3 regions of the Aeromicrobium marinum DSM 15272 genome follow, and region 2 is predicted to be linked to each of the others. Evidence: predicted binding sites of a transcription regulator. Region 2 holds the regulator's gene; each other region holds the start of a gene.
What was found. Region 2 encodes LexA, which represses DNA repair genes until DNA is damaged. Its sites were predicted from a motif close to TCGAACANNTGTTCGA; they were not measured.

Region 1: recA (recombinase RecA) is a predicted target of LexA. The motif match lies at 5,645-5,660, and genes of this name have one in related genera.
Region 3: ruvC (crossover junction endodeoxyribonuclease RuvC) is a predicted target of LexA. The motif match lies at 1,416-1,431, and genes of this name have one in related genera.

What each region holds. Positions count from the first base shown of each region.
Region 1 is NZ_CM001024.1:905,229-914,985, reverse strand. It holds gene HMPREF0063_RS04810 (hypothetical protein) at 1-262, opposite strand, end outside; gene HMPREF0063_RS04805 (WD40/YVTN/BNR-like repeat-containing protein) at 284-1,366, opposite strand; gene HMPREF0063_RS04800 (CapA family protein) at 1,475-2,905, shown strand; gene HMPREF0063_RS04795 (M28 family metallopeptidase) at 2,913-3,854, opposite strand; gene HMPREF0063_RS04790 (regulatory protein RecX) at 3,904-4,425, opposite strand; gene recA (recombinase RecA) at 4,431-5,516, opposite strand; gene HMPREF0063_RS04780 (DUF3046 domain-containing protein) at 5,784-5,978, opposite strand; gene HMPREF0063_RS04775 (helix-turn-helix domain-containing protein) at 5,984-6,286, opposite strand; gene HMPREF0063_RS04770 (CinA family protein) at 6,354-6,851, opposite strand; gene HMPREF0063_RS04765 (CDP-alcohol phosphatidyltransferase family protein) at 6,848-7,474, opposite strand; gene HMPREF0063_RS04760 (hypothetical protein) at 7,504-7,962, opposite strand; gene HMPREF0063_RS04755 (DNA translocase FtsK) at 7,959-9,757, opposite strand, start outside.
Region 2 is NZ_CM001024.1:1,433,617-1,443,373, forward strand. It holds gene HMPREF0063_RS16210 (SDR family NAD(P)-dependent oxidoreductase) at 1-665, opposite strand, end outside; gene lexA (transcriptional repressor LexA) at 749-1,486, shown strand; gene galE (UDP-glucose 4-epimerase GalE) at 1,655-2,605, opposite strand; gene HMPREF0063_RS07340 (ATP-dependent DNA helicase) at 2,615-4,561, opposite strand; gene lgt (prolipoprotein diacylglyceryl transferase) at 4,572-5,420, opposite strand; gene trpA (tryptophan synthase subunit alpha) at 5,417-6,214, opposite strand; gene trpB (tryptophan synthase subunit beta) at 6,211-7,422, opposite strand; gene trpC (indole-3-glycerol phosphate synthase TrpC) at 7,431-8,237, opposite strand; gene HMPREF0063_RS07365 (DUF4190 domain-containing protein) at 8,341-8,742, shown strand; gene HMPREF0063_RS07370 (DUF2752 domain-containing protein) at 8,752-9,195, opposite strand; gene HMPREF0063_RS07375 (RDD family protein) at 9,192-9,752, opposite strand.
Region 3 is NZ_CM001024.1:986,148-995,904, reverse strand. It holds gene ruvB (Holliday junction branch migration DNA helicase RuvB) at 1-290, opposite strand, end outside; gene ruvA (Holliday junction branch migration protein RuvA) at 287-886, opposite strand; gene ruvC (crossover junction endodeoxyribonuclease RuvC) at 883-1,392, opposite strand; gene HMPREF0063_RS05200 (YebC/PmpR family DNA-binding transcriptional regulator) at 1,554-2,312, opposite strand; gene pdxT (pyridoxal 5'-phosphate synthase glutaminase subunit PdxT) at 2,352-2,954, opposite strand; gene HMPREF0063_RS15675 (signal peptidase I) at 3,013-4,089, opposite strand; gene HMPREF0063_RS15670 (TasA family protein) at 4,086-4,715, opposite strand; gene HMPREF0063_RS05180 (hypothetical protein) at 4,708-5,328, opposite strand; gene HMPREF0063_RS05175 (signal peptidase I) at 5,325-5,915, opposite strand; gene HMPREF0063_RS05170 (alternate-type signal peptide domain-containing protein) at 5,977-6,561, opposite strand; gene pdxS (pyridoxal 5'-phosphate synthase lyase subunit PdxS) at 6,708-7,556, opposite strand; gene HMPREF0063_RS05160 (FAD-dependent oxidoreductase) at 7,689-9,368, opposite strand; gene HMPREF0063_RS05155 (AurF N-oxygenase family protein) at 9,370-9,757, opposite strand, start outside.

The DNA of each region.
Region 1 (9,757 bases), 530 kb from region 2:
CGACCGCCACCCAGCCGACCCACGGCAGGGCCTCGGCGATCCCCGCCGGGGCGACGTCCGCCACGGACAGGACCGTCACCACGAGCAGCACGAGCACCGACGCCTGGACCACGGCGGCGACGCGCAGACCCACAGGAAGCACGCCGGGGCGCGCACCGCCCATCGTCAGGGAACCCCACGGGGCACCGCCCGCGAGCGCCAGCTGGAACGCCACGGCGAGACCGGCAGCCGCGGCGAAGACGACGGCGGCGACATCACCCATCGACGCGCTCCGAGCGGGTCGTCAGACCTGCGCGGCCCGGATGCACAACACGTCGGGCAGGTTGCGCCGCACCTCGGTCCATGTCGCCGCCTCGTCGGCGCTGACCCAGACGGCACCGTGACGTGAGCCGGCGTAGAGGCCCAGCGGTTCGGCGGTGTCACTGGCGAACGCGTCACGCAGCACGACGGTGTGCGCCTCGTCGGGGAGGCCGGGTCCTGTCTCCGACCACGACTCCCCCGCGTCGTCGGAGCGCCACACCGCGGGCCGGCCCTCCGGCGGGAACCGCTCGATGTCGGCGACGAGGGGAAACACGAAGACGGTGCCGGGCCGGTGCGGATGGGCGACGATCGGGAACCCGAAGTCGACCGGGAGACCTGCTGCGATCGACTGCCACGAGCGTCCGGCGTCGTCGCTGCGGTACACACCGCCGTGGTTCTGCGCGTACAGGCGGTCGGGGTCGCCCGCGTCGACGGCGACCTTGTGCACGCACTGACCGAACTCCGGGGACTCGCCGGGGATGAACTCCGCGCCGATGCCCCGGTTGAACGGTGTCCACGAGTCGCCGGCGTCCTCGGTGCGGTACACGCCGCCGGTCGACATCGCGACGGTCACGACCTGCTCGTCGGAGGGGTGCGGCACGACGGTGTGGATGGCCTGTCCCCCTCCGCCGGGCGCCCACGTCGGTCGGTGCGGGTGGTCCCACAGCCCCCGGACCAACTCGAAGGTCTCGCCACCGTCGGTCGAGCGGAACAACGCCGACGGCTCGGTGCCGGCGTACACGACGCCGGGCTGGTCGGCCGGCGCCGGACGGAGCTGCCAGATGCGCTCCAGCGCCACTCCGGTGTCCTCGGGGAACCGGACCGCACCGCCCGGGGTCTCGGTCCAGGTCGCTCCGAGGTCGTCGGACCGGAACACCTGCGGACCCCAGTGCGGACTCGTCGCGCCGGCCAGCAGCCGCGGCGAGCCGCCGCGGGTGTCGACGGCGACCGAGTAGATCTCCTGCATGGGGAACGCCGGGGGGTCCCACGTCCACGCCGTGCGGTCGTCCTCGGCCCGGCCGACGAACAGCCCCTTGCGTGTACCGACCAACAGGATCGTCGCCATCAGTGCCCCTCTGCCTCGCCCTGCCCGGAATTCGAGGCTAGCCCTCGCGACCGGTCGTGTCCACGGTCGTCCGGACCGGTTGGTCGGACTGCCTAGGCTGGTCGCACCATGGTCGCGATCCACCGCACGACCCGCCGCGGGACCGGGAGACTCCCGGGGCTCATCGCGGTCGGCCTCGCCGCCTGTCTGGCCGGACCGGCCGCCTGCACGACCGAGACTCGCGAGCCTGAGCGCCCGGCACAGGCGTCGGCACCACAGTTCCGAATCCCGCTCGCCGTCGTCACCCACCTCTCCCGCGGCGTCGACGACGTGAGCCTGACCCAGGCCGAGGCCGTCCGCGCCGGTGAGGTGACCGACTGGAGCGCGCTCGACGGCGTGCCCGGACCGTTGCGGCTGGTCGACGCCTCGGACCCCTTGGCGGCCGTGGCCGAGGTCGCCGGCGATCCGCAGGCGGTGGCCGTCGTCCCCGCCGACACGGTCGACCCGCGCGTCCGTGCGCTCCGCATCGACGGCGTCGACCCGCTGCGCGCCGAGGGCGACGTCGCCTTTGACGCCGCGAGCGACGAGCCGGCGGCCACCGTCGTGCGGACCACGATCACCGGCGACATCATGCTCGGCCGCAGGGTCGGCCGCCTGCTGGAGGCGTCAGGTGACCCCGCGGCGGTGTTCCGGCCGCTCGCCGAGCGCCTCGCGGCGGCCGACCTGACCGTCGGCAACCTGGAGTCGACCCTGTCCATGAGCGGTCCGCCGACCCAGGGGGGTGACTCCTTCGGTGCCGATCCGAGCGTGCTGGCCGGCCTGGAGCTCGCCGGCTACGACCTGCTCTCGGTGGGCAACAACCACCTGGGGGACTTCGGTCTCGCCGCGATCAACGAGACCATCGCCGCACTGGCGGGCGCCGGCTTCGCCACGGTCGGGGGCGGCGCCAACCTCACGGAGGCTCGTCGTCCGACCGTCCTGACCCACGACGGCATCAGCATCGGGTTCGTCGCCACCGACTCGATCGGTGAGACCCCGGCCGCCACCGACAGCTCGCCCGGCACCAACCGCCTGAACGCTCCACCCCGCACCGGCCCCCTGGACTCCGCCGCGCTCGACGCCGTCGCGGCCGACATCAGGACGCTGGACGCCGAGGTCGACATCGTGATCGCGTTGCCGCACTGGGGGACGCAGTACACCAACGTGCCGGACGAGATCCAGCGGACGATCGCGACGACCTTCATCGAGGCCGGGGCCGACCTGGTGGCGGGAGGTCACCCGCACTGGGTCCAGGGGTGGGAGACCATCGGCGACGCCACCGTCGTGCACTCGCTCGGCAACTTCGTCTTCGACATGGACTTCCTCGTCGAGAACACCGAGGGCGTGTTCCTCGAGGTGGTGAGCCGCGGCGACCGGATCGTGGCGGTCGAACCCGTGCCGTACGTGATCGGCGACGACTACGCCCCCCGCGTCGTGGACGGCCCCACCGCCCAGGTCATCCTCGACCGGCTGCGGGAGACCAGCGCCGCACCCTGGAACAGCGTCCGACCACGGCCGTGAGCTCCGCTCAGGACGCGAGCCACTGCGCCATGATCAGGCCGACCCGCTCCATCTGACCCGGGTCGATGACGTCGGGGGTGTCCTGCGGCGAGTGGTACCCGGCGTACGGCAGGCTGCCGAGGCGTGCGGCCTCCAGGCCACCGCGCTCGAACGACCAGTGGTCGCTGGTGCGGTTGTCGCCGCAGACGGTGTGCGGGACGCCGGCAGCCACCGCGGCGGCCGCGAGGGAGTCACGCACCGCAGGGGTGGCCCGGCCTCCGTGGCAGATCGGCACCTCGGGTCCGGGCACGCCGACGCGGTCCAGCGACACCATGGCTGTCGTCGCTGCGCGCGCCGGCTCGTCGAGGGCTGCGACGTACTGCTGGGAGCCGAAGTGGTGCAGGTCGTCGCCGGGTCCGCGCGGCTCCTCGGCGCCGAAGGCGATGAACCGCACGGGCAGACTCCCGTCGACGTCGAGGCGGGCCAGCTCGAGCATCATCGCGACCCCTGAGGCGTTGTCCTCGGCACCGGGTGCGACCGGGATGGTGTCGAGGTGGGCACCGACCAGCCGGTGCGGGCGGGTCGGGTCGAAGCCCGGCGGGTCGGCGATGACGTTGACGGAGGTGCCGGCCGGCACGTCGACTCCCCAGGAGTTGCCCGCCGGCGCCTGCACGTCCTGGCGGGAGACGGTGTAGCCGAGCCGGTCGAACCGGTCCGCCACCCAGTCGGCCGCCCGGAGGTACGCCTCGGACGTGGCGTGCCGAGGTCCGATGACCACGGCGAGGTGCTCGACGTCGGCCATCGCCCGCGCGACCTCCAGCACCGGTGCGGGCTCCGGCGCGGGCGCTGCGCTCGTCTGCGGCGCAGACGGCTCGACCGTGGCGCGCGGAGCCGGATCGGATCCCCCGGAGCACGCCGCGAGGAGCAGCACGCCGGAGATGACGAGCGGGACGGTGTGGAGTCGTCGCATGGCAGAACAACGAACGGGCTCCCGGGATCGATCCCGGGAGCCCGTTCGTTCAGCAGGCGTCGTCGACGATCTCGGCGTCGAGCTCGGCTCGGACGACGTCGAAGGCGACCTGCGGTGCGTAGCCCTTGCGGGCCAGCAGGCCGGTCAGCCGCCGGATCTGCGTCGTCGGGTCGAGCCCCTGCATGGTCCTGAGCTTCTTCTGGACCAGCTGGTGGGCGGCCTGGCGCTCGGTGTCGGCGTCGAGCTCGGCGAGTGCCTCCGCGGCGACCTGGTCGTCGACCCCGTGCCGCTTCAGCTCCTGGGCCAGGACACCGGTGGCCAGGCCCTTGCTGCGCTGGCGCCCCTGCACCCAGGAGCGGGCGAACTCACGGTCGTCGACGAGCCCGGCGGCCTCGAACTTGTCGAGCACGACGGCGGCGACCTCGGCGGGAACCCGCTTCTTGAGCAGCGTCTGCTCGAGCTCGGAGCGACTCCGGGCCCGGACGGCGAGGCGGTCGTAGACCACCTGCTTGGCCACGGCATGCTGTTCGGCCACCTCGTCGGCCGTCAGCTCGGTCTCCACGACGCTCATCCCGCTCAGAAGTCGGCCTCGGCGCCGACGGCCTCGGCCGTCTCCTCGACCGCGACGCCGACCCCCATCTGGTCCTTGATGCGCTTCTCGAGCTCCTCGGCGAGGTCGGGATTGTCGTGGAGGAACTGGCGTGCGTTCTCCTTGCCCTGACCGAGCTGGTCGCCCTCGTAGGTGTACCAGGCGCCGGCCTTGCGCACCAGACCGCAGTCGACGCCGACATCGATGAGGCTGCCCTCGCGGCTGATGCCCTTGCCGTACATGATGTCGAACTCGGCCTGCTTGAACGGCGGGGCGAGCTTGTTCTTGACGACCTTGACGCGGGTGCGGTTGCCGACCATGTCGGTGCCGTCCTTCAGCGTCTCGATGCGCCGGACGTCGAGCCGGACCGAGGCGTAGAACTTCAGTGCCTTGCCGCCGGTGGTGGTCTCGGGCGAGCCGAACATCACGCCGATCTTCTCGCGCAGCTGGTTGATGAAGATCGCGGTCGTGCCCGAGCCGTTGATCGCTCCGGTCATCTTGCGCAGGGCCTGACTCATGAGGCGGGCCTGCAGACCGACATGGCTGTCGCCCATCTCGCCGTCGATCTCGGCACGGGGCACGAGGGCGGCGACGGAGTCGATGACGATGATGTCGAGGGCGCCGGAACGGATCAGCATGTCGGCGATCTCGAGCGCCTGCTCACCGCTGTCGGGCTGCGAGATCAGCAGCGCGTCGGTGTCGACGCCGAGAGCCCGGGCGTACTCGGGGTCGAGGGCGTGCTCGGCGTCGATGAACGCCGCCACACCGCCGGACTTCTGAGCGTTGGCGACGGCGTGCAGGGCGACGGTGGTCTTGCCCGACGACTCCGGTCCGTAGATCTCCACGACCCGGCCGCGCGGGAGACCGCCGATGCCCAGGGCCACGTCCAGCGCGGTGGCGCCGGTGGGGATGACGTCGATCTTGGTGCGGCCACGCTCACCCAGCCGCATGACGGCTCCCTTGCCGTGGGCGCGGTCGATCTGGGCGATGGCGTTGTCGATCGCCTTGGTGCGTTCGTCGGTGTCGCCGCCGGTGAGGCGGGTGACGGGGGCAAGTGGTGCTTTGGAGGCCATCAGAGGTCCGATCTGTCGTGGGTGGCGCGGCGTCTACGACGGTAGGAGAGCCCTCAGACATTCCTGGGCCTCGTCGACCCGTCTGTGGACGTCCGCTCTCCTGACGTCAACCTGTGGACGACCCTAGTACGAACATCCGTTCGATCGCGCGCGACACGCCGACCCCCCGAGGCGGTGGATTCGCGACCGAATAGGCCGGCCGGTGGGTTCGCGACCGTATGGGGCGCCTTTCGGTCGCGGATCCACCGCCCGGAAGGGGACGGGACCTCAGCGCTCGGAGGCGGGGAGCTCCAGCCGGGCGTGCACGGCGCGCCAGACGGTCTTGGGGATCACCCCGGCGTCGAGGGCCTCGGTGGGCGTGCGCCCGCCCAGCTCGGAGATGACCTGGGTGTCGGCCCAGACCCGGGCGTACCCGGCGCCCAGGTGCTGGTCCATCCGCTCCCAGAACTCGCTGTGTCGCACGCGGATCAGGCGGCGGAGACCCGGACGTCGCCGGGCGCGATGGAGGACACGCTCGCGAGCTGCGCCTCGGCGCTCTCGACCAGCTCCAGCCGGGCTCCCACGTCGAGCAGGACCTTCGACAGCGGCACGTCGAGCGCGGCGGCCAGAGCAGCGAGGAGCTCCGAGCTGGGCTCCTTCTGGCCGCGCTCCACCTCGGAGATGTACCCGAGCGACACCCGCGCCCGTGCGGACACGTCCCGCAGGGTGAGACCTTCGTCGAGACGGCGCGCGCGGAGGACTTCGCCGACGAGCTGACGCATCGTGGTCATGGTTCACCTCCGGGTGCAGGGCCGACGGGGCTGTCGGTGCTGTCGGTGAGAGCTGCCGACGTGACGGTCAACAGCCCCCGGGCCGTTCCTGTTCCCCCACCCTATCGACCGCGCACGACAGTGCAGCATCCACGGTCGCCCGGCGGATCGTGTCGCGGTCCCCGGCGAGGTCGAGCCGCTCGACCACCACGCCGCGGGCGTCGGCCACCGCCACGTAGACCAGCCCCACCTCACGGCCCTCCGCCGCCGTCGGCCCGGCATTGCCGGTGGTGGCGATCCCGACGTCTGCACCGCACCGCCCCCGGACCCCTGCCGCCATCTGGGCGGCCACGTCCGGGTCGATCGCCCCCCGCGTCCCCAGCAGCCCGGGATCGACGCCCAGCAGGTCCAGCTTCAGCCGTGACGCGTAGGCCACCACCCCGCCCCGCACGACGGCGGAGGCGCCTGCGACGCCGACCAGCTCGGCGCACACCAGCCCACCGGTCAACGACTCCGCGGTGGCCACGGTGAGACCGCGGTCGGCCAGCAGGCCGATGAGCCCCCGCGCGTCCCGCGTCGCGCTCACGACGGTCGGGCCGCCAGGAAGTCGGCTCGGATGCGTCGGGCGTCGACGACGTACTGCCACGCGGTCACCATCGTGATCGCGACCGCGCCGGCCATCAGGACGTGGGTGACCCACAGGGCGACGTCGCTGGCCGCGGTGTCCCACAGCTCGAGCGGGAGGATGTAGCCGGCGAGCGCGGTCGCCTGCAGGGTGGTCTTGATCCGACCGCCCTGGCTGGCCGGCATCACGCCGTACTTCTTGATGAACAGGCGCATGATCGTGATGCCCCACTCGCGCACGAGCACGGCGACGGTGACGAGCCAGAACAGCCAGTGGTCGAAGATCAGGGCCAGACCGATGAAGGCCATGCCGGTGAGCGCCTTGTCGGCGATCGGGTCGGCGAGCTTGCCGAAGTCGGTGACCAGACCGCGGCTGCGCGCGATGTCGCCGTCGATCCGGTCGGTGACCATGAGCAGTCCGAACGCGAGGAACGCCCAGAGTCTCCACTCGACCTGCTGACCTGCGTCGAACAGCAGCAACCACCCGAAGAGCGGGACACCCGCGATCCGCACGACGGTCAGCGCGTTCGCGATGTTGAGGTTGCTCGGCGCCTCCGGGACGGCGGAGGGTTCGGGCGGGGTCATGGGGGCCTTTCCGGCGACGTCAGGACACCTCAGTATGCGACAGCGCCGCGACGCTGCGCCAACTGCGTCCGGGCCTCGGCGGGCGCGACCGTCGTCGACAGACCCAGCGGCGTCGAGTACACCCGCAGCCCGTCGGCGCTCACGACCTTGACCCGAGCGTCGTGCCGCCACCCCTCGCGGGCCTCGACCCGGATCTCGCCCATCTCGTTCCACAACAGCCCGATCCACCCGTCCCCGTTGCGCATGCGGACCCCGTGGTCGTCGGCAATGAACAACGGCGTGCTGGCGTCACCGGTCCCCCGCAGCAGCGCCAGGGCCAGCACCAGGAACACGGCGGCCGGCGCCGCCAGCACCGGGTCGCGCTGGTCGTACGCCATCGCCCCGAACCCGGCTGCGAGCACCACACAGCACAGTCCGAGCACCAGGTACAGCCGCACCCGGCGATGGATCTCGAAGGTCGGGGCGGGCTCGGCGGCGTGCGCGCTCATGCTCCGGCACCGATCGTGGCCAGCACCTGCTCGAGCTCGTCGGGCTTGATGAGGACGTCCCGCGCCTTCGAGCCCTCGCTGGGGCCGACGACGCCCCGACTCTCCATGATGTCCATGAGGCGACCGGCCTTGGCGAACCCGACCCGCAGCTTGCGCTGGAGCATCGACGTCGAGCCGAACTGCGTGGTGACGACCAGCTCGACCGCCTGCAGCACCAGGTCGAGGTCGTCGCCGATGTCGTCGTCCAGCTCCCGCTTGCTCTGCGCGGGGGCGGTGACGTCGTCGCGGTAGCTGGGCTGCAGCTGCGTCTTGCAGTGCTCGACGACCGCGTGGATCTCGGCCTCGGTGATCCAGGCGCCCTGCATCCGCATCGCCTTGTTGACGCCCATCGGCAGGAACAGTCCGTCGCCCTGCCCGACCAGCTTCTCGGCGCCCGGCTGGTCCAGGATGACCCGGCTGTCTGCCAGCGAGGAGGTGGCGAACGCCAGCCGGCTCGGCACGTTGGCCTTGATGAGTCCGGTCACGACGTCGACCGAAGGCCTCTGCGTGGCCAGGACCAGGTGGATCCCGGCTGCTCGCGCGAGCTGCGTGATCCTCACGACGGAATCTTCGACGTCCCTCGGAGCCACCATCATCAGGTCCGCGAGCTCGTCGACGACGACCAGCAGGTAGGGGTACGGCGCGAGGACCCGCTCGCTCAACGCGGGCAGCTCCACCGTGCCGGCCCGGACGGCGGCATTGAAGTCGTCGATGTGGCGGAAGCCGAAGTTGGCGAGGTCGTCGTAGCGCATGTCCATCTCGCGGACGACCCACTGCAGCGCCTCGGCGGCCTTCTTGGGGTTGGTGATGATCGGCGTGATCAGGTGCGGGATGCCCTCGTAGGCCGTCAGCTCGACGCGCTTCGGGTCGACCATGATCATCCGGACCTCGTCGGGCGTCGACCGCATCAGGATCGAGCTGATCATCGAGTTGACGAAGCTGGACTTGCCCGATCCGGTGGCGCCGGCCACCAGCAGGTGCGGCATCTTGGCGAGGTTGGCGACGACGAACCCGCCCTCGACGTCCTTGCCGAGACCGATGACCATCGGATGGTGGTCGCTGCGGGCCTTGGTCGACCGCAGGACGTCACCCAGGGACACCATCTCCTTGTCGACGTTGGGGATCTCGACCCCGATCGCCGACTTGCCCGGGATGGGGCTGAGGATCCGGACCTCGTTGGACGCGACGGCGTAGGCGATGTTCTTGCTGAGCGCCGTCACCTTCTCGACCTTGACCGCCGGGCCGAGCTCGACCTCGTACCGCGTGACCGTCGGCCCGCGGGTGTACCCGGTGACCTGCGCGTCGATCTGGAACTGCTCCAGCACCTCGGTGAGCCGCTCCACGACCTCGTCGGACGCCGCCGACCGTGCCTTGTGCGGCGAACCCTCACGCAGCACCGTGCTGTCGGGCAGGGAGTAGATGACGTCCCCGGACAGGGCCAGCTGTTCGGCGCGGGCCGGCAACGGCTCCAGCGGAGGCAGCTGCGCCTCCTCGACCGGTGCGGTCTCGTGCACCGCGGGCGCGGGGTCGTCGGTGACGTCGTCGGGCACGTCGATGAGCGGGTTCTCGTACGGTTCGTCGACGACCGGCGCCGCCGGGGTGCGCGGGTGGGACCGGCGGGCGGACGGGGCCGGCTCGGCCTCCTGCGGACGACCGAGGATCCGGTCGCGGGTGGCGCGGAGTCGTTCGGGCACCGCGTGCACGGGGGTGTTGCTCAGCACCAGCACGCCGAAGGCCACGACCAGCACCAGCAGCG
Region 2 (9,757 bases):
ACCTTCTCGGGCGTCAGCATCACGCCGCCGGCGAGCGCCTGACGAGCGCCGCCACCGGGCACCATGCCGTCGACCATCGCCGTGGCCACCCCGTCGGGACATACCGCGTGCACGCCGATCCCGTCGGGCAACAGCTCGGTCGCCAACGAGGTCGCCAGCGACAGCACCGCGGCCTTGGTGGCCGCGTAGGCGCTCAGGCCGGGCACCGGGGCGTGGGCGCTGAGGGAGGCCAGGATGCCGATCTCTCCCCCGGTCACGCCGCTCGCCGCCTGCTGCCGGAACACCTCGGCGGCCGCCCGCACACCCCAGGCCACCCCCAGGACGTTGACGTCGAACTGCAGCCGGATCTGGTCGGACGTGAGATCGACCAGGTCGCCCTCGAACAGCACGCCGGCGTTGCACACCCAGGCGCCCAGAGGCGCGATCGCTGCCGTGCGGGCCGCCGCGGCACGGTTGGCCTGCTCGTCGGTGACGTCGAGGGCGAACCCCTCCACCGCGCCGATCTCGGCCGCCGTCCGTGCGGCGTCGGCAGCGTCGACGTCGGTGACCACCACCTGGTAGCCGCGGGTCACCAGCTCGGCGGCCACGGCCCGGCCGATGCCCCGCGCGGCGCCCGTCACGAGGGCGGACCGGGGCTGGGACGGGGTGACGAGAGGGCGAGGCATGGCCGTCACCCTAGTGGACGAGTCCCCGCGACACGCTCGAACATGTGTTTGATCGAACGCACCTTCGGTACTAGCCTGTGGGCATGAGCGACGAGCAGAACACCCCCGGAACCGACGCCGCGGTCACCGAGCTCCCCGACGGTCCCGCCGACGCCAACGGGCTCACCGCGCGGCAGCGCCGGGTCCTGGAGTTCCTGCGCGACGAGGTCGAGAAGCGGGGCTACCCGCCGAGCATGCGCGAGATCGGGCAGGCGGTGGGGCTGGTCAGCACCTCGTCGGTGTCGCACCAGCTCAAGCAGCTGGAGAAGATGGGGCACATCCGCCGCGATCCGTTCCGCCCTCGCGCCATGGAGATCTTCCTGCCCGACGGCGGCGCGGCACGCCATGCCGTCAGCAGCGCCTCCGCGTCCTCGTACGACGAGACCGGGATCGACGACGCCCACCCCGAGGCGACCTACGTCCCGATCGTGGGACGCATCGCCGCCGGTGGTCCGATCCTCGCCGAGGAGCGCGTCGAGGAGATCTTCCCGCTGCCGAAGTCGCTCGTGGGCGACGGCACGCTGTTCCTGCTCGAGGTGTCCGGCGACTCCATGATCGACGCGGCCATCTGCAGCGGTGACTACGTCGTCATCCGCCAGCAGCCGGTCGCCGAGAACGGCGAGATCGTCGCCGCCATGCTCGACGGTGAGGCCACCGTCAAGACGTTCCAGCGCAAGGACGGTCAGGTGTGGCTGCTGCCGCACAACGACGACTACTCCCCCATCGACGGCACCCACGCCACGATCCTCGGCAAGGTCACCGCGGTCCTGCGCCGCGTGTAGGCCGGTCGGGGGTTTCGAGGCTCGCAGGCTCGCACCTCAACCACCGAGTGGTCGCGTCGGTGGTTTCGAGGCTCGCACGCTCGCACCTCAACCACCGAGTGGTCGGCCTGCTCGGTGGTTGAGGTGGCGCGAGGAACGAGCGCCCTCGAAACCACAAACCTCCAGCGGTCAGCCGGCGTTCCAGGCGCTGGCGAACATCTGGTGCACCGTGTGCCGGTTCTCCCAACCCAGGTCGCGGGCCGCCTGCTCGCCGGTGGCCACGATCCGGGCCGGGTCGCCCGGCCGGGCCGGCCCGATCTCGGGTTCGAAGTCGATGCCCGTCGCGGCGGCCGCGGCGTCCATGATCTCGCGCACCGACACGCCCGACCCGCTGCCCAGGTTGTAGACCGCCTCGAGGGTCTCGCCCTCCACCAGGCGCCGGGCCGCGACCACGTGCGCCTCGGCCAGGTCGGCCACGTGGATGTAGTCGCGCACGCACGTGCCGTCGGGCGTGGGGTAGTCGGTGCCGTTGATGCGAGGGGTGCGGCCCTCCCGCAACGCCTTGATCACCAGCGGGAACAGGTTGTGCGGGCTGGTGTCGTACAGCTCCGGCACGGCCGACCCGACCACGTTGAAGTACCGCAACGAGGTGTGCCGCAGACCCGATGACCGGCCCACGTCGGCGATCAGCCACTCGCCGATCAGCTTGCTCTCCCCGTACGGGGACTCCGGCCGGGTCGGGGTGTCCTCGGTGACCAGCTCCACGTCGGGCGTGCCGAACACCGCTGCGCTGGAGGAGAACACCAACGCGTCGACGCCGTTGGCCTCCATCGCCTCCAGCAGCAGCACCGTGCCCTGCACGTTCTGCTGGTAGGTGTGCAGCGGACGGTCGACCGAGACACCGGCGTACTTGAAGCCGGCCAGGTGGATCACGGCCTCCACGGAGTGGTCGGTCATCGCCCGGGTGATGGCGGCGGCATCGAGCAGGCTCGCCTGCACCAGCGGCACCTCGTCCGGCACGAACTCCGCGTGCCCGCTGGAGAGGTCGTCGATCACGACGCAGTCCATGCCGGCCAGCCCCAGGGCCCTGACGACGTGCGAACCGATGTAGCCGGCGCCGCCGGTGACCAGGATGCTCATCACGCCACCCTAGCCAGCGTCGGCGTCGAGGCGCCGCAGTGCCGACAGCACCACGTCGCGGTCGGTCGTGCGCCACATGGTCGGCAGCGATGCCGCGAGGAAGGAGCCGTACCGCGCCGTCACGAGCCGGGGGTCGAGCACGGCCACCACGCCCTTGTCGGTGGTGCGCCGGATCAGCCGGCCCGCGCCCTGCGCGAGCAGCAGGGCGGCGTGCGACGCCGCCACCGCCATGAAGCCGTTGCCGCCGCCCTTCTCGACCAACCGCTGCCGGGCGCTCATCAGCGGGTCGTCGGGCCGCGGGAACGGGATCTTGTCGATGATGACCAGCTGACAGGTGTCGCCGGGCACGTCGATGCCCTGCCACAGGCTCAGGGTGCCGAACAGGCAGGTGCTCGGCTCGGCGACGAAGCGCCGGGCCAGCTCGCTGAGCTGGGCATCGCCCTGGCACCAGATGTCGAGGTCGGGCAGCCGCTCCCGCACCGCCTCGGCGGCCGTCTCTGCGGCACGGCGGGACGAGAAGAGGCCCAGCGTGCGGCCGCCCGAGGCCTCGATGAGCTCGGTGATCTCGGCGATCTGCGCCTCCCCCAGGCCGTCGCGCGCCGGCGGCGGCAGATGCTTGGCGACGTACAGCATGCCCTGCCGGGCGTAGTCGAACGGCGACCCGACGTCGACCCCCGTCCAGTCGTCGCCGCCGGGGGCGAGCCCCAGGCTGCGGGCCACCGGGTCGAACCCCCCACCCACGGTCAGGGTGGCGCTGGTGAGCACCACGGTGCGGTCGGCGAACAGCTTGTCCCGCAGGCTGGCCGCGACGTCGATCGGCGCCACGTGCAGCCGGGGGCCGCCACGACCGTCGCTGCTCCACACCACCTGGGTGTCGCCCGCGGCGATCATCCGCTCCGCGATCCGCCGGACGTCGTCGACCAGGCCTCTCGCCTGCTGGCGTCCCGGATCCGGCTCGGTGCCGCCGGTCTCCTTGGTGAACGCCGACAGGCAGGCCCGGGCGGTGTCGCGCACGAACGCGAGCACCTCGGCCAGCGGCTGCGGAAGGCTGTCGATGCGGCCCGGCTCGGTGCGGGTCAGCACGTCGGACAACGACTCCGAGGCATCACTGAGGTCGTCGGCCGCGGTGTCCTCGGTGACGTGCGAGCGGGCCCGGCGGGCAGCTCGCTCGACCAGGCCGGGATCGAGCTCGTCGGTGGACGCCTGCGTCACCCGGGCGGTCAGCTCGTGGGCCTCGTCGATCACCACGGTGTCGTACTCCGGCAGCATCGGCACGCCGTCGATGGCGTCGATCGCGAGCATCGCGTGGTTGGTCACCACCACCTGGGCTCGGTGTGCGTCCTCCTTGGCCAGCTCGGCGAAGCACTCGCCCGCGTACGCGCACCGGGAGGCTCCGAGGCACTCGCGATGGGTGACGCTGACCTGTCGCCACGCCGGGTCGCTGTGCGGCGGAGCCGCGTCCTTGTCGCCGGTGTGCCCGTCGGCGGCCTGCTGCTCGGCCCACGACCGCAGCTCGACGACCTCGGCGCCCAGCGTGCCCTCGGGCACCTCGATCAGCACCCCTTGGTCGTCCGGGGCGCCCTCGCGCACCCGGTGCAGGCAGGCGTAGTTGGCCCGGCCTTTCACGACCGCGTGGTGCGGCACCTCGTCCAGGGTGGCGCGGGCGGCCTCCTTCAGCGCCGGGATGTCGCGTTCGACCAGCTGGTGCTGCAGGCCGAGGGTGGCCGTCGCGATGACGACCCGCTGGTCGTGCAGCAGGCTCGGCACGAGGTAGGCCAACGACTTGCCGGTGCCGGTGCCGGCCTGCACCAGCAGGTGACGGCCGTCGGTGAACGCTCCGGCGATCTCCTCGGCCATCCGCTGCTGGCCGTCGCGGGGGGTTCCGCCGAGGGAGTCGACGGCGGCGGCGAGCACCGCAGCCACCGTGGGAGCCGGGTGGGAGGGCGCTTCGGGCATGCGCGTCAGGCTAGTCGGCCGGGGTCGTCGACGGCTCGGACCGGTCCACAGGTGCACCCCGGCGGCGTGACCACCAGAAGAACGCCGCAGCCAGCACGAACACCACGATCGACGTCCACACGTTGAGGCGGAACGGCCCGATCTCGTTGACGGTGTCGATGCGCAGCATCTCGATCCAGAACCGGCCGGCGGTGTAGAACATCACGTACAGCGCGAACGCCCGCCCGCCCGTGAGCCTCACCCGACGGTCGATGAGCACCAGCAGCAGGGCTGCGGCCAGGTTCCACAGCAGCTCGTACAGGAACGTGGGGTGGAAGGTCGCGAACTCCAGGAATCCGGCCGGGCGGTTCTCGGGGTCGATCTCCAGCGCCCACGGCAGCTCGGTCGGGCGGCCGAACAGCTCCTGGTTGAAGTAGTTGCCGAGCCGGCCCACGGCCTGCGCGACCAGCAGACCGGGCGCGATCGCGTCGGCCACGGCGGCGAACGAGACGCCCGCCCGGCGGGCCGCGATGTAGGCGCCGAGGGCGCCGCCGGCCACCGCGCCCCAGATGCCCAGGCCGCCCTGCCAGATCTTCAGCGCGTCGACCGCGCTCTGGCCGTCGCCGAAGTACAGCTGGGGGTCGGTCGCCACGTGGTAGATGCGGGCGCCGACGATGCCGAACGGGATGGCCCAGATGGCGACGTCGCTGATGACGCCGTCCTTGCCGCCGCGCGCCTGGAACCGGCGCTCACCGATCCAGATGGCCAGCAGGGCCCCGATGATGATGCCCAGCGCGTAGGCCCGCAGCGGGAACGGGCCGATCTCCCAGACGCCCGAGGAGGGGCTGGGGATCGACTGGACGAGGGTCTGGGGGGTCATGCTCGCTCCACTCCGTCACGCAGGTCGGCGGCCAGCTCTCGCACGGCGGCGATGCCGCTGGCCTCGTCGGGGGCGTCCAGCAGGCACCGCACGATCGCGGAGCCGACGATCACGGCGTCGGCGTAGGCGGCGATCTCGCGGGCCTGGGCGCCGTTGCTGACCCCCAGGCCGACGCCGACCGGCTTGTCGGTGACCTCACGCAGGCGTGCCACGAGTGCCGGCGCGAGGCTCGACGTCTGCTGGCGCTGGCCCGTGACGCCCATGACGGCGGTGGCGTAGATGAACCCGCTGGCGGCCTCGGCCGTCATCGCGAGCCTCGCGTCGGTCGACGACGGCGCCACGAGGTAGACGCGGTCCAGGCCGTGGGCGCGGGACGCGGCGTCCCACTCGGCCCCCTCGTCGGGGATCAGGTCGGGCGTGATCATGCCGGCACCACCGGCAGCGGCCAGCTCGTCGGCGAACCGGTCGACGCCGTAGCGCTCCACCAGGTTCCAGTAGGTCATGACGACGGTGGGGGTGCCGGTCGCGGCCGAGGCGGCCACGACGTCGAAGACGTCTGCCGTCCGGCTGCCCGCGGCGAGCGCGATCTCGGCGGCGGCCTGGATCGTCGGTCCGTCCATGACCGGGTCGCTGTAGGGCAGGCCGACCTCGACGAGGTCCACCCCGCCGTCGATCATCGCGCGGATCGCCGCGATCGACGTCTCCTTGGTGGGGAACCCGGCGGGCAGGTAACCGACCAGCGCGGCCCGGTTCTCGGCACGGGTGCGCTCGAACAGGTCGTCGATCGACGTCATGCCGACCCGGCGGGCTCGTCGAGCAGACCGAAGTACTCGGCCGCGGTGTGGACGTCCTTGTCGCCACGGCCCGACAGGTTGACCAGGATCGTGGCGTCGGGACCGAGCTCCTGCGCCAGGGTCAGGGCGCCGGCCAGCGCGTGGGCCGACTCGATGGCCGGGATGATGCCCTCGGTCTTGCACAGCAGATCGAAGGCGCTCATGGCCTGGGCGTCCGTGGCGGCGATGTACTTCGCCCGCCCGATGTCGGCCAGGTGCGAGTGCTCGGGGCCGACGCCGGGGTAGTCGAGGCCGGCCGAGATGGAGTGCGACTCAGCGGTCTGCCCGTCGGCGTCCTGCAGCAGGAAGGAGCGGGCACCGTGCAGCACCCCGACCTCACCCCCGCCGATGGTCGCGGCGTGCCGGCCGGTCTCGACACCGTCCCCGCCGGCCTCGACACCCACGAGGCGCACGTCGGCGTCGTCGACGAAGGCGGTGAACAGGCCGATGGCGTTGGACCCTCCGCCCACGCAGGCGACGGCGGCGTCGGGCAGGCGGCCGTCGAGTGCCAGCACCTGCTCGCGGGCCTCGTCACCGATCCCGCGGGCGAGGTCGCGCACCATCGTCGGGAAGGGGTGGGGTCCGGCGGCGGTGCCGAACAGGTACGAGGTGTGGTCGACGCTGCTGACCCAGTCGCGCAGCGCCTCGTTGATCGCGTCCTTCAGGGTGCGGCTGCCGGTGGTGACCGAGACGACCTCGGCGCCCAGCATCCGCATGCGGGCGACGTTGAGTGCCTGCCGCTCGGTGTCGACCTCTCCCATGTACACGACGCAGTCGAGGTCGAGGTACGCGCAGGCGGTGGCCGACGCGACGCCGTGCTGACCGGCCCCCGTCTCGGCGATCGCCCGGGGCTTGCCGATCCGCTTCGCCAGCAGCGCCTGGCCCATGACGTTGCGGATCTTGTGGGCCCCGGTGTGGTTGAGGTCCTCACGCTTGAGCAGGATCCGGGCACCGGCGGCCTCGGAGAACCGGCTGGCCTCGTACAGCGGGCTCGGGACGTTGGCGTACTCGCGCATCATCCGGGCCAGCTCGGTGGTGAACGTGGGATCGGCCTGGGCCTCGACCCACGCCTGGGCGAGCTCCTCGAGCGGACCCACGAGCGCCTCGGGCATGAAGCGCCCGCCGAACCGGCCGAAGTGGCCGGACGCGTCCGGCTGGGAGTAGTTCATGGGGTGGTTCAGCTCCGATGGTGCAGGGCGGGGTGGGCGCCCGCCGCGACGAGGTCGGCCACCGACGCGCGCGGGTCGGCGTCCCGGACCAGCGTCTCACCGACGAGCACGACGTGCGCGCCGTGCTTGGCGTACTCGATGACGTCGTGGGGGCCCCGGACCCCGGACTCCGCGATCCGGACCACGTGGTCGGGGATCAGGTCGGCGACCCGGGCGAAGGTGTCGCGGTCGACCTCGAGGGTCTTGAGGTTGCGGGCGTTGACGCCGATCAGGTCGGCGCCGGCGTCGAGCGCACGGGCGATCTCGTCGGCGTCGTGCACCTCGACCAACGGGGTGAGGCCGATCGAGCGGGCCCGCTCGACCAGGCTCTCGAGTGCGTTCTGTGGCAGCGCCGCGACGATCAGCAGGGCCAGGTCGGCGCCCGCGGCGCGCGCCTCCCACAGCTGGTACGAGGTGGTGATGAAGTCCTTGCGCAGCACCGGCACGTCGACGCGGTGACGCACGGCCCGCAGGTCGTCGAGCGTGCCGCCGAAGCGTCGCTCCTCGGTGAGCACGCTGATCGCGGCCGCACCGCCGGCGGCGTAGTCGCACGCCAGGGCGGCCGGGTCCTTGATGGTGGCCAGGGCGCCCTTGCTGGGGCTGGACCGCTTGACCTCGGCGATGACCGAGACACCGTCGGCGCGGAAGGCCGGCATGGGGTCCAGGGACTCGGGCTGGCGGGCGGCCTGCTCCTTGAGCTGGTCGAGGGACGTCTCGGCCATGCGCCGCTCGAGGTCGAGGGCGGCACCCTCGAGGATCTCGTCGAGAACGGACATGACACCTCCTGACCGATGAACGCTTCTGATCCAGAGTAGACCCGGGGTGAGGGCACCCGAACACGGGTCTCGTCCGGCCGTCGCGCCTCTCTATGCTCGGGACATGACGACGAACGAGCCGCCCCCGGGCACCGGGGACCACGACCCCTACGGCGGCACGCCGCCGCACCACGGATCGACCCCTCCGCCGCCGGGCGGACATCCCCCACCCGGCGGCCACCCGCCGCAGCCTCCCGCCGCCGTGCCGGAGACCAACGGCAAGGCGTTGTGGTCGATGATCCTGGGCATCGTCGGCCTCATCTGCTGCGGGCTGTTCGCCGGCATCCCGGCCCTGGTGCTCGGAAGCCTGGCGCGGAACGAGATCACCGCGTCCGGCGGTCGGCAGGACGGCAGCGGCATGGCGACCGCAGGTGTCGTGCTCGGGAGCATCTCGATCGTGCTCTCGCTGGTCAGCATCGTCCTGTACTCCACCGGTGTGCTGACGCTCGACTTCTCGCTGGACTGAGCGCGCCGTTCAGGGCTGCAGGCCGACGCCCCACGGGGTCAACCGGAACACCCCGAACGCCAGCACGACGACGAAGGCGACCGTCGCGCCGCGCGGCCTGACGGGAACCAGGGGGACGTCGTGGCCACGGGCCCGGCGGGCGGTCCACACCAGCCACGAGATCGCGAGGAAGGCCACCAGGGCGACGGCCATCGCGTTGCTGCCGAGCGCCCCGACCACGTCACCGTGGGTGAGGTCGTTGACGGCCCGCATGCCTCCGCACCCCGGGCACGGCAGCCCGGTGAGCAGCAGGAACGGGCAGTACCCCCACGATCCCGACTCGTGCGGATCACGCACGTGCAGGGCCGCCGCGCCCAGCAGGCCACCGGCCCCCAGGAGCACCGGCGCCCGCAGGAGCGCGGCCCGCGACCGTTCGGCCGGCCGGACCGACGCTCCCGTCGGGGCGGTGGTCACGACCGGACGGACACCGAGCTCATGACCTTGTCGTGCAGGGTCTGCTTGCGGGGGTCGAACAGGGGCCACAGCACGTCGACGAGCTGACCGAACGGGATGAACCCGAAGCCGAACGCCACCAGCCAGCGCAGGAAGCCCATCCCGCCGCCGAGCACCGCGCCGGTGTCGGCGCGCAGGGTGCGGACACCGACGAGCTGCTTGCCCAGGCTCTGACCGCGCGTGCCGATGCGGACGCCACGGTTCCAGATGTCGAAGCCGAAGAACACCAGGCCACCGATGACCAGCACGAGGATGCCCAACGGGTCGACCGTGCCGGTGGCCTCGTCGGTCACGGGGTCGATCTCGAGGTCGCTGAAGGCCATGACGAGACCCACCACGACCGGGACGATCGCCACGGCCACGGCGATCAGGCCGTCGATGACCGAGGCACCGACGCGGATCCACCAGCCGGCGTACACCGGACCCGCACCGGCCGGAGCGGGCTGCGCCCCGGGGTACGGGGTGCTGGCGTTCGGGTCGTTCGGGTACTGCGGGTACTGCGGGTACTGGTCCGACATGTCGG
Region 3 (9,757 bases), 450 kb from region 2:
TGCTGGATCGCGGGCCCGCTGGTGATCCGCAACGGGGCCGCCACCTGGTGCGCGATGATCATCGCCAGGGTGGTCTTGCCCAGCCCCGGCGGGCCGGACAGCAGCACGTGGTCGGGGGTGCTGCCGCGGGCGATGGCAGCGTCGAGCACCAACGACAGCTGTTCGCGGACCCGGTCCTGACCGATCAGCTCGGTGAGGGTACGGGGCCGCAGCGCCGCCTCGAAGGCGCGGTCCTCGGCGCCCGCCACCGCGGTGACGACGCCGGACTCGTCGAACTGCTCGTCGTTCATCGGGTCCTCGCGAGCGACCGCAGGGCGTCGCGCAACAGGGTGGAGACGTCGGCCGCGGCGCCGGGATCGTCGGCGAGATCGGCCGCGACGTTGTCGACCGCGCGCTCGGCGTCGCGGGCGGGCCAGCCGAGGCCGAGCAGCGCCTCGTGCACCTGCTCGCGCCACGCGGGCGCACCGGTGGGGGCGGCGCTGCCGGCCAGGCCGACCCGGTCCTTCAGCTCGACGACGATCCGCTCGGCGCCCTTGCGTCCGATGCCCGGGACCGACATCAGGGTCGAGTGGTCGGCCTGCGCGATGGCCTGGCGCAACCGGTCGGGGTCGAGCACCGCGAGCATCGCCAGTGCCACCTTGGGCCCGACGCCGCTGGCGGTCTGCACGAGCTCGAACATGTCGCGCTCGGTGGCGTCGGCGAAGCCGTAGACGGTCATCGAGTCCTCGCGGACGACGAGCGTGGTGGCCAGCTGGGCCTCCTGGCCGATCCGCAGCCCGGCGATCGTGCCGGGGGTGCACCGGGTGAGGTAGCCGACCCCACCGACGTCGAGCACGACGGAGTCCAACGAGACCGCGGCGACGGTGCCGCGCAACGAGGCGATCACCGGCCGGCCGCCTTCGCGACGGCCTCGGCAAGGCGGTTCTGCGCTCCCCCGCGCCAGAGGTGACAGATCGCGATCGCGAGGGCGTCGGCGGCGTCGGCGGGCCGGGGTGCCTCGGTGAGCCGCAGCAGCCGGGTGACCATCTGGGTGACCTGCGCCTTGTCGGCGCGGCCGCTGCCGGTGACCGCCGCCTTGACCTCGCTGGGGGTGTGCAGGTGCACCTCGATGCCGTGGCGCGCCGCCAGCATCATCGCGACGCCGCTGACCTGCGCGGTGCCCATGACGGTGCGCACGTTGTGCTGGCTGAACACCCGCTCGACGGCCACGGCGTCGGGCCGGTGCAGCAGGAGCCGCTCCTCGATGCCGTCGGCCAGGATCCGCAGCCGTCGGGCCGGGTCGAGGTCGGCGGGGGTGCGCAGCACGTCGACGTCGAGCATCGTGAGCGGCCTGCCCACCGAGCCTTCGACGACGCCCAGCCCGAGCCGCGTGAGGCCCGGGTCGATGCCCATGACCCTGCGCGGGCCGCCCTGGAGAGAACGCATGTTCGAACCCTAGCCGAGCCCGCCGGCACTCCCCCGCCGACACACCCGACTTCCCGCTGGCAGTGACGTTTCGGCCCCGGATCGGCCGAATTCGGGGCCGAAACGTCACTGCCAGCGGGGACGGGGGGTCAGATCTGGGCGAGGACCTCGTCGGAGGCGTCGAAGTTGGCGAACACGTTCTGCACGTCGTCGCAGTCCTCGAGGGCGTCGATCAGCTTGAGCACCTTGGTGGCGCCGTCGACGTCGACCTCGACGTTGACCGACGGCACGAACGAGGCGTCGGCGGAGTCGTAGTCCAGGCCCGCGTCCTGCAGGGCGGTGCGCACCGCCACCAGGTCGGTGGCCTCGCAGATGACCTCGAAGGACTCGCCGTGGTCGTTGACCTCCTCGGCCCCCGCGTCGAGCACGGCCAGCAGGATGTCGTCCTCGGTGGTGGCCCCGCCCTCCTGCTCCGCGGGCACGATGATGACGCCCTTGCGCGCGAACATGTACGACACCGAGCCCGGGTCGGCCATCGTGCCGCCGTTGCGGGTCATGGCGGTGCGGACCTCCATGGCGGCGCGGTTGCGGTTGTCGGTGAGGCACTCGACGAGCATCGCCACCCCGTTCGGGCCGTAGCCCTCGTACATGATGGTGATGTAGTCCACCGCGTCGTCGCCCACGCCGCCGCCGCGCTTGACGGCACGGTCGATGTTGTCGTTGGGGACCGAGGACTTCTTGGCCTTCTGGATCGCGTCGTACAACGTGGGGTTGCCGTCGGGGTCGGGACCGCCCATCCGCGCCGCGACCTCGATGTTCTTGATCAGCTTGGCGAACATCTTGCCGCGCTTGGCATCGATCGCGGCCTTCTTGTGCTTGGTCGTCGCCCACTTGGAATGACCTGACATGGCGCGTCCCTCCTCCGGCTGGTGCTCTACGCAGAATCTCTACATCGTGCGAACGTGGTCGACGAAGAGTCCGTGCACACGGTCGTCGTGTCCCACCTCGGGGTGGAACGACGTGGCCATCAGGGCACCTTGTCGAACGGCGACGATCCTACCCGCGGCCTCCCCGGTGGGAACGGTGGCAAGCACCTCGACCGCCTCACCGACCTGCTCGACCCACGGCGCCCGGATGAACACGGCGTGCACGGGTGCGTCGAGCCCGGCCATGTCGAGGTCGCCCTCGAAGGAGTCGACCTGTCGGCCGAAGGCGTTGCGGCGCACCGTCACGTCGAGCCCGCCCAGCGTCCGCTGGTCGGTGGTGCCGTCGGTGATCCGGTCGGCCAGCAGGATCATGCCCGCGCACGTGCCGAAGGCCGGCATCCCGCCCGCGATCCGCTCCCGCAGGGGCTCGAACAGCTCGAACGTGACCGCCAGCTTGTGCATCGTGGTCGACTCGCCACCGGGCAGCACGATCGCGTCGCACTGCTCCAGCTCGGCTGGCCGGCGGACGGCGAGCGTGGAGGCGCCGAGCCGCCGGAGCGCGGCCAGGTGCTCCCGGACGTCACCCTGCAGGGCGAACACACCGATCGTGGGGGAAGCAGGCACCCCGCCACCGTAGTGGCGACGGGGTGATCCGCAGGACGACGGCTCAGGGGACGACCGTTCAGGGGTTGACGGTGCAGGACTTGTTGCCGATCCCGTTGCCCGGACCGAAGTCGAAGCTGACACTGCCCAATTCGGTACCCAGGGTCCGGGTGACCGTCACGACGCCCGAGCGGTTGTTGAACTGCGGCGAGGTCCACTGGCGCGCGTTGCCCAGCAGCGCGTCCGGCAGGCCCAGGGCCAGGCTGTTGCCGAGGTTGTTGGCGGACACGGTCCAGCCGAGCAGCGGGTTCTGCGCCGACACCCAGTCCAGACGGATGCCGAAGCCGCCGCCGATCGGCACCACGGTGCACGTGAGGACCTGGACGGGGGCCTGCTGCATCGAGAACGTCCCGGTCGTCACGGCTGCGTTGTCGACCCACGCGGCCGTGGTGGACGTCGTGCTGCCGACGCCGACCGCGGCGACGACCGCGACCATCGCCGCGAGCGTCATCCGACCCTTGCCCCGGCGCGCCGCCCGACCGCCGGACCGCCCCGGCTCGTCCGCAGGCGTGTCGTCCGCCTCGGTCGGTTCCACCGCGTCGGTGGGGCCGGGTCCCGCGCCGGGCCCCGGGGTGTGGTCGTCGTCGCGTCGGCGCGCGAAGACGGTGGTGAGCAGCAGACCCACCAGGAGTCCGCCCCCGAAGATGCCGGCGGGGCCGGAGAGTGCCGACACGACGTAGCCCAGCCGCGGTACGTCGAACAGGATCCGGTCCGCCGACTGCACCACGTACGGGTCGGCGTCGGGCACGGGATTCGCGTCGCCCTGCAGGACCAGGGTGGCCTCGGACCCGGAGGTCGTCAGCGAGACGATCCGGTGGGTCACCAGCACACCGCGGGCGTCACGGACGGTGACGACGTCACCGACGACCAGCTCGGACGCGTCGGTCGTGCGCGACAGCGCCAGGGCGCCGGTCTGGATCTCCGGCTCCATCGAGCCGGACCGGAAGATGACCGGCCGGACGTCGAAGGCCATCCCGGCCAGGGCGATGGTCAGACACAGCACGCCGAGCACCGCACCCGCGGTCAACGCCGTCTCGCGGCCGGCTCGCCTGAGGCGAGACGTGCGCGACGACGCGGGGGCGCGGTGCTGGGTCACGGAGCGACCTGCGTGGCCGTCAGGTTGAAGGTCGCGGTACCGGTGGTGCCGCCCTGCGTGATGGGGGTGTTCTGGTCGAGCGTGACGACGACGCAGAAGGTCTGCGACCCGCCGGGCGCCACCGTGGGCGGCGTCGCGATGACCGACTGGCCCGTCAACGCGGCCGGCCCCACCTGGGGCGTGCCTCCGGTGCAGCTGCCCACCCGGTTGTTGGCAGCCTGGGTGCCGATCGTGCCGGCCACGGCGTTGGTGCGCACCGTGAACCGCAGGTTCGGTCCGAGCACACCGGCTGCCGTGCCCGTGGCGGTGTAGGTGAAGCCGACCGAGCCGGCGTTGTTGACCGTGAAGCTCGCGGCCACGCTCTCGCCGGGCGCCAGGTTGAGCGCCGAGAGCTGGTTGGCGACGTACGGGGCGGGCTTGCCCTCGTTGGCACCGTCGACCCGCAGGTCGAGGGTGCCCGCGACGAATCCGCCGGTGCTGACCGTCGCGGTGTCGGTCCAGAAGGCCATCGTGCTGACGGCGCCGAGGCCGAGCACGATGCCCAGGCTGAGGACGGCGCGGACACGGCCCGACCGTCGGGGCGACCGACGGACGGTCCGGCGGGATGTCGCTCGGTGTTCAGACATGATCGTTCTCCTCCTGGCGGCGCCTGGACGTCGCGATGATGCCGCCGCCGAGCAGGGCGAGGCCGATGATGAGGGCGGGCAGCGGGGCGCCACCGGTGCCGGGCAGGACTCCGTCGTCGATGTCGACGACGCCGTTCGGGTCCTGGGTGAGCCGGACCCGGAAGTCCAGCTCGAGCTGCTTGGTCTGCGACTGGTTGACCGACTCCGGCGCGAAGGACACCTCGACGTCGACCCGGGTCACCTGACCGGAGGAGATCCCGAGGTCCTCGACCAGCCGCTGGGTACCGGTGGTGGAGATGTCGCGCCACGGACCGTCGGCGCCACGGGCCGAGATGGTGAGATCGCCGGTCTCCAGCAGCGAGTCGACCTCGCTGCCGAGGACGTCGATGCTCAGGAAGGCCGCCTCACCCGCCTGGTTGCGGACGAAGAACGACGAGCCGCGGGTGTCGCCGGGGACCCATCGCACCTCAGGGTCGTAGAGCGGCTGTGCCAGCCCCTGCCCGAAGGTGACCCCGTCGTTGCTGAGGCCGATGCGCGGATCCGCAGCGGCCGGTGACGACACCAGCAACGCCAGGACGAGGGCCAGCACCACGGTGGTGGTCGATCTGATCATCGCGGCGCTCCTTCCTCGGTCGAGATGTTCTGGTGGGTGGTGCTGCGGGTCGTGCGCCGGTCGCGCACCGCCCCGACGAACATGAATCCTGCGTAGCCGACCAGTGCGGTCGCGACGGCCACGGTCGCCACCTGTCGGGTGTCGTTCGAGATCTTGGTCGTGATGTGGCCGATGAACGGGATGGCGTACCACCGCTCCCCCCGGACCTGCACCGGCAGTACCGCGTCGGCGTCCGGGATGTCGTTCGCGTCGCCCTGCGTGATCAGTCTCAGCTCGCCGGTGAGGTCGTACTCGACGCCCACGACGCGGTGCGTCACGACCGTCGGTCGTCCCGACTCCAGCTGGTAGGTGATCACGTCGCCCACCCGGACCTCCTCGGCCTCCACCGGCCGGGTGACGACCAGCGTCCCCGGTGGCATGCCCGGCTCCATGGAGCTGGTCAACACGGTGTAGGGCGTCGCACCCGCGATGCGGGGCACGACGACCGCTGCCGCGACGACGAGACCGACTCCCAGGATGACCGTCCAGGCGATGACCTGGCCGATCCACCGCAGGGGTCCGATCGCGTCGAGCCGATGAGTGGTCATGGGCGGACCGCCGGACCTCGGGGCGGTTCCGTGGTGGAACCGCCCCGGGGGCCAGTGGCGATCAGTTCGGGTCGACCTGCGTCAGGGTGACCGTGAGGTCGTCCAGCGCGGCGGTGATGCCCTGGGTCAGGTTGCCGTTGACACCCGGGGTCGTCGGGGCCGCGGAGCCGAACGGGTCGTCCGCGGTGCCGTAGTCGATGTCGACGAGGAAGGTCACGACGACCTCCGCGCCGTCGTCGGCGGACGTGATCGTGTCGCCGTCGGCGGCCGGGTCGCCGCCGATCGTGTAGGTCGTGTCGACCGTGGCGGTGAGCACCTCGCCGCTGTCGGTCTCGAAGGTCACCGTGTCGGGGGCCGCGAGGAGGGCCTCGAGGTTGTCGCCGGTCGCACCGATCTCGAAGGTGCAGTCCTTGGTGACGATGTCGCCGGGCACGAACAGCACGACATCGTCGCCCTCGCTGGCCGCACCATCGGCGTACACGAACTCGGGATCGCAGGTGCCGTCGGTCAGGGTCAGGGTGCCCGCGGTGATGGAGCCGCCGTCGGCAACGCCGTCAGCGGTCCAGAAGGCGAGGGTGCCGGCGCCGCCGAGCAGGAGGGCAGCGGCCGCGCCCGCGGCGAGTGCGCCCTTGGTGGACTTCTTCATGAACTTCTCCTTGGATCGAAGGCTTGATCGCCATTCGATCCAAGCCCTTCGTCCAAAGAACGTCACACCCGGTGGTTCATGACGCAACTCGGAAGAAAGATTTCAAGAATCTTTTCCGTCTGCCGTACGCCGGCGTCGTTCCGGCGTCACCAGCCGCGGTCGGCCAGGCGGTGCGGCTCGGGGATGTCGTCGACGTTGATGCCGACCATCGCCTCGCCCAGACCGCGCGAGACCTTGGCGATGACGTCGGGGTCGTCGAAGAACGTGGTGGCCTGCACGATGGCCGCGGCGCGCTGCGAGGGGTTGCCGGACTTGAAGATGCCGGACCCCACGAACACGCCCTCGGCACCCAGCTGCATCATCATGGCCGCGTCCGCCGGGGTCGCGATGCCGCCGGCGGTGAACAGCACGACGGGGAGCTTGCCACTCTCGGCGACCTCCTTGACCAGCTCGTACGGCGCCTGCAGCTCCTTGGCGGCGACGAACAGCTCGTCCTCGCTCAGCGACTGCAGCCGGCGGATCTCGCCGCCGATCTTGCGCATGTGCATCGTGGCGTTCGAGACGTCGCCGGTGCCGGCCTCACCCTTGGAGCGGATCATCGCCGCGCCCTCGGTGAGCCGGCGCAGCGCCTCGCCGAGGTTGGTGGCGCCGCACACGAACGGGACGGTGAACTTCCACTTGTCGATGTGGTTGGTGTAGTCGGCCGGGGTCAGCACCTCGGACTCGTCGATGTAGTCGACGCCGAGGGACTGCAACACCTGGGCTTCGGTGAAGTGCCCGATGCGGGCCTTGGCCATGACGGGGATCGAGACGGCCTCGATGATGCCGTCGATCAGGTCGGGGTCGCTCATGCGCGCCACGCCGCCCTGGGCGCGGATGTCGGCGGGGACCCGCTCGAGTGCCATGACCGCGACCGCTCCGGCGTCCTCGGCGATCTTCGCCTGGGTCGCGTCGACGACGTCCATGATGACGCCACCCTTGAGCATCTCGGCCATGCCTCGCTTGACGCGGGAGGTGCCGGTGCTGACGGGGGTCGGGTCGTTGCTCACGTAGTTCTCCGGTATCGATCGCAGTGGTTCAGTGCACCCTCGATTCTACGCGCGCACCCCTGGCGTCGCCCCGCGGTCTCAGCGGATGAGCGAGCGGCGCTGACGCCGCGGCGCCGCAGCGGCGACTCGCAGGTCCGCGCGGTCGGTGAACCGCCGGGCCACACGACCGGCCGCGGCACCGTTCTCGCGTTCGGCACGCTCGATGCGTCGCCACCCGGCGAGGTCGATCGCGTCGGGGAACCGCTCGGTCACCAACCGGTCGAACGCCCGGGCGCTGCCGGTGGGCGCGGGCAGACGACCGCCCAGGAAGTCCTCCAGCAGGTGGTTGACCGTCTCGAGCGAGCACGACTTGTTGGTACCGATGAAGCCGCTCGGACCACGCTTGATCCACCCGGCGGCGTAGAGGCCACGCACGTGACCGCCGTCCGGCCCGTCGAGCACCCGACCCTCGAGGTTCGGGACCACGGCACGCTGCTCGTCGAACGGGACGCCGGCGACCGGGATCGACCGGTAGCCGACCGACCGCAGCACCAAGGACGTCTCCAGGGGTTCGGGCTCGCCGTCGGCGACGGCCCGCACTCCCCCGTCCGGGGTGGGCTCGAGCCGGTTGCGCACGACCTGGAGCCGCTCGACACGGCCGTCGCCCTCGAGGGCGACCGGTGAGGCGCAGAAGCGCAGGACGACGCGGCGGCGACCCTCGCCCCGCGGCGCCGGAACGGCTCGCAGCGCCTCGATCTTCTGACGGGTGACCAGGTCGGCGTCATCGGGCATCGCCAGCCCGCCCGGGTCGTCGACGACGACGTCGATGTCGTCACGGGACACCAGACTGACCAGCTCGGGCACGGTGAAGGCGGCCTGCGCCGGGCCGCGACGACCCAGCACCACGACCTCACGCACACGACTGGCGCGCAGCCGGTCCAGCGCCGGGTCGGCGATGTCGGTGCCGGCCAGTCGCTCGGGGTCGGTGGCCAGGATGCGGGCGACGTCGAGGGCCACGTTGCCGTTGCCGACCACGACCGCACGATCGGCGCTGAGGTCGATGTCGCGGTGGGCGTGGTCGGGATGGCCGTTGTACCAGGCGACGACGTCGGTGGCGGTCTCGCTGCCGGGCAGGTCCTCGCCGGGGATGCCGAGGCTGCGGTCGCGGGAGGCGCCGGTGGCGACGATGACCGCGTGGTGGTGGGCCAGCACCTCGTCGATGCCCAGGTCCGACCCGACCTCGACGCCCAGGTGGTACGAGAAGCCCCGTTGGGCCTCCACCTGGCCGAAGACCCGGGTGACCGAACGGGTGTCGGGATGGTCCGGTGCCACGCCGGCCCGCACGAGTCCGTAGGGCGTGGGAAGCCGGTCGAGCACCGACACCTCGACATCGGCCTGCTTCAGCAGCTCGTCGGCCGCGTACATGGCCGCCGGTCCGGCGCCGACGACGGCGACCCGCAACGTCTCGGCCCGGCTCCGGATGTCGACGACGGCCGGGACGGGGGCCTGCGGCGGGTAGGAGCGTGGCGGGTTGTGGAAGGCCGCGTTGATCTCCAGGAACGGCAGCTCGTGCTCACCCAGTTTGGTGTGCGGCACGATCGCGCCCACGGGGCATGCCCGGACGCACGCACCGCAGTCGACGCACGACACCGGGTCGATGTACAGCATCTCGGCGGTGCCGAAGTCGGGCTCGTCCGGCGTCGGGTGGATGCAGTTGACCGGGCACGCGAACGTGCACGAGGCGTCCGCGCAGCAGGACCGGGTGACGACGTGCGGCACGTCAGGCGGCTGCGCTGAGCTGCACGGGCGGCTCGCTGCGGTAGCGCGACGGACGACCGTCGATCTTCAGCCACGACCAGAGGCGGCGCGAGAACCTGGTCATCAGGCCGGACTCCTCGGCGAGCATGCGCACGTCGCTGAAGATCTCCGAGAGACGCTCGCGCGACTCCGGCGACCGCCAGTAGAGGTCCTTGATGACGTGCTTCGGGATGTCGAACTCGCGGCGGAACTCCTTGCCCGGCACGAGGATCGCGTCGCCCAGCACGCGCATGATGACCGGGTACAGAGCGGCCACGATCTGGCGCTCGATGCGCCCCAGCTTGTGGGCGTTGCGCTGGATGTACAGGTGCGCGAACGAGATGTGCCGCGCCTCCTCGGCGATGTGGATC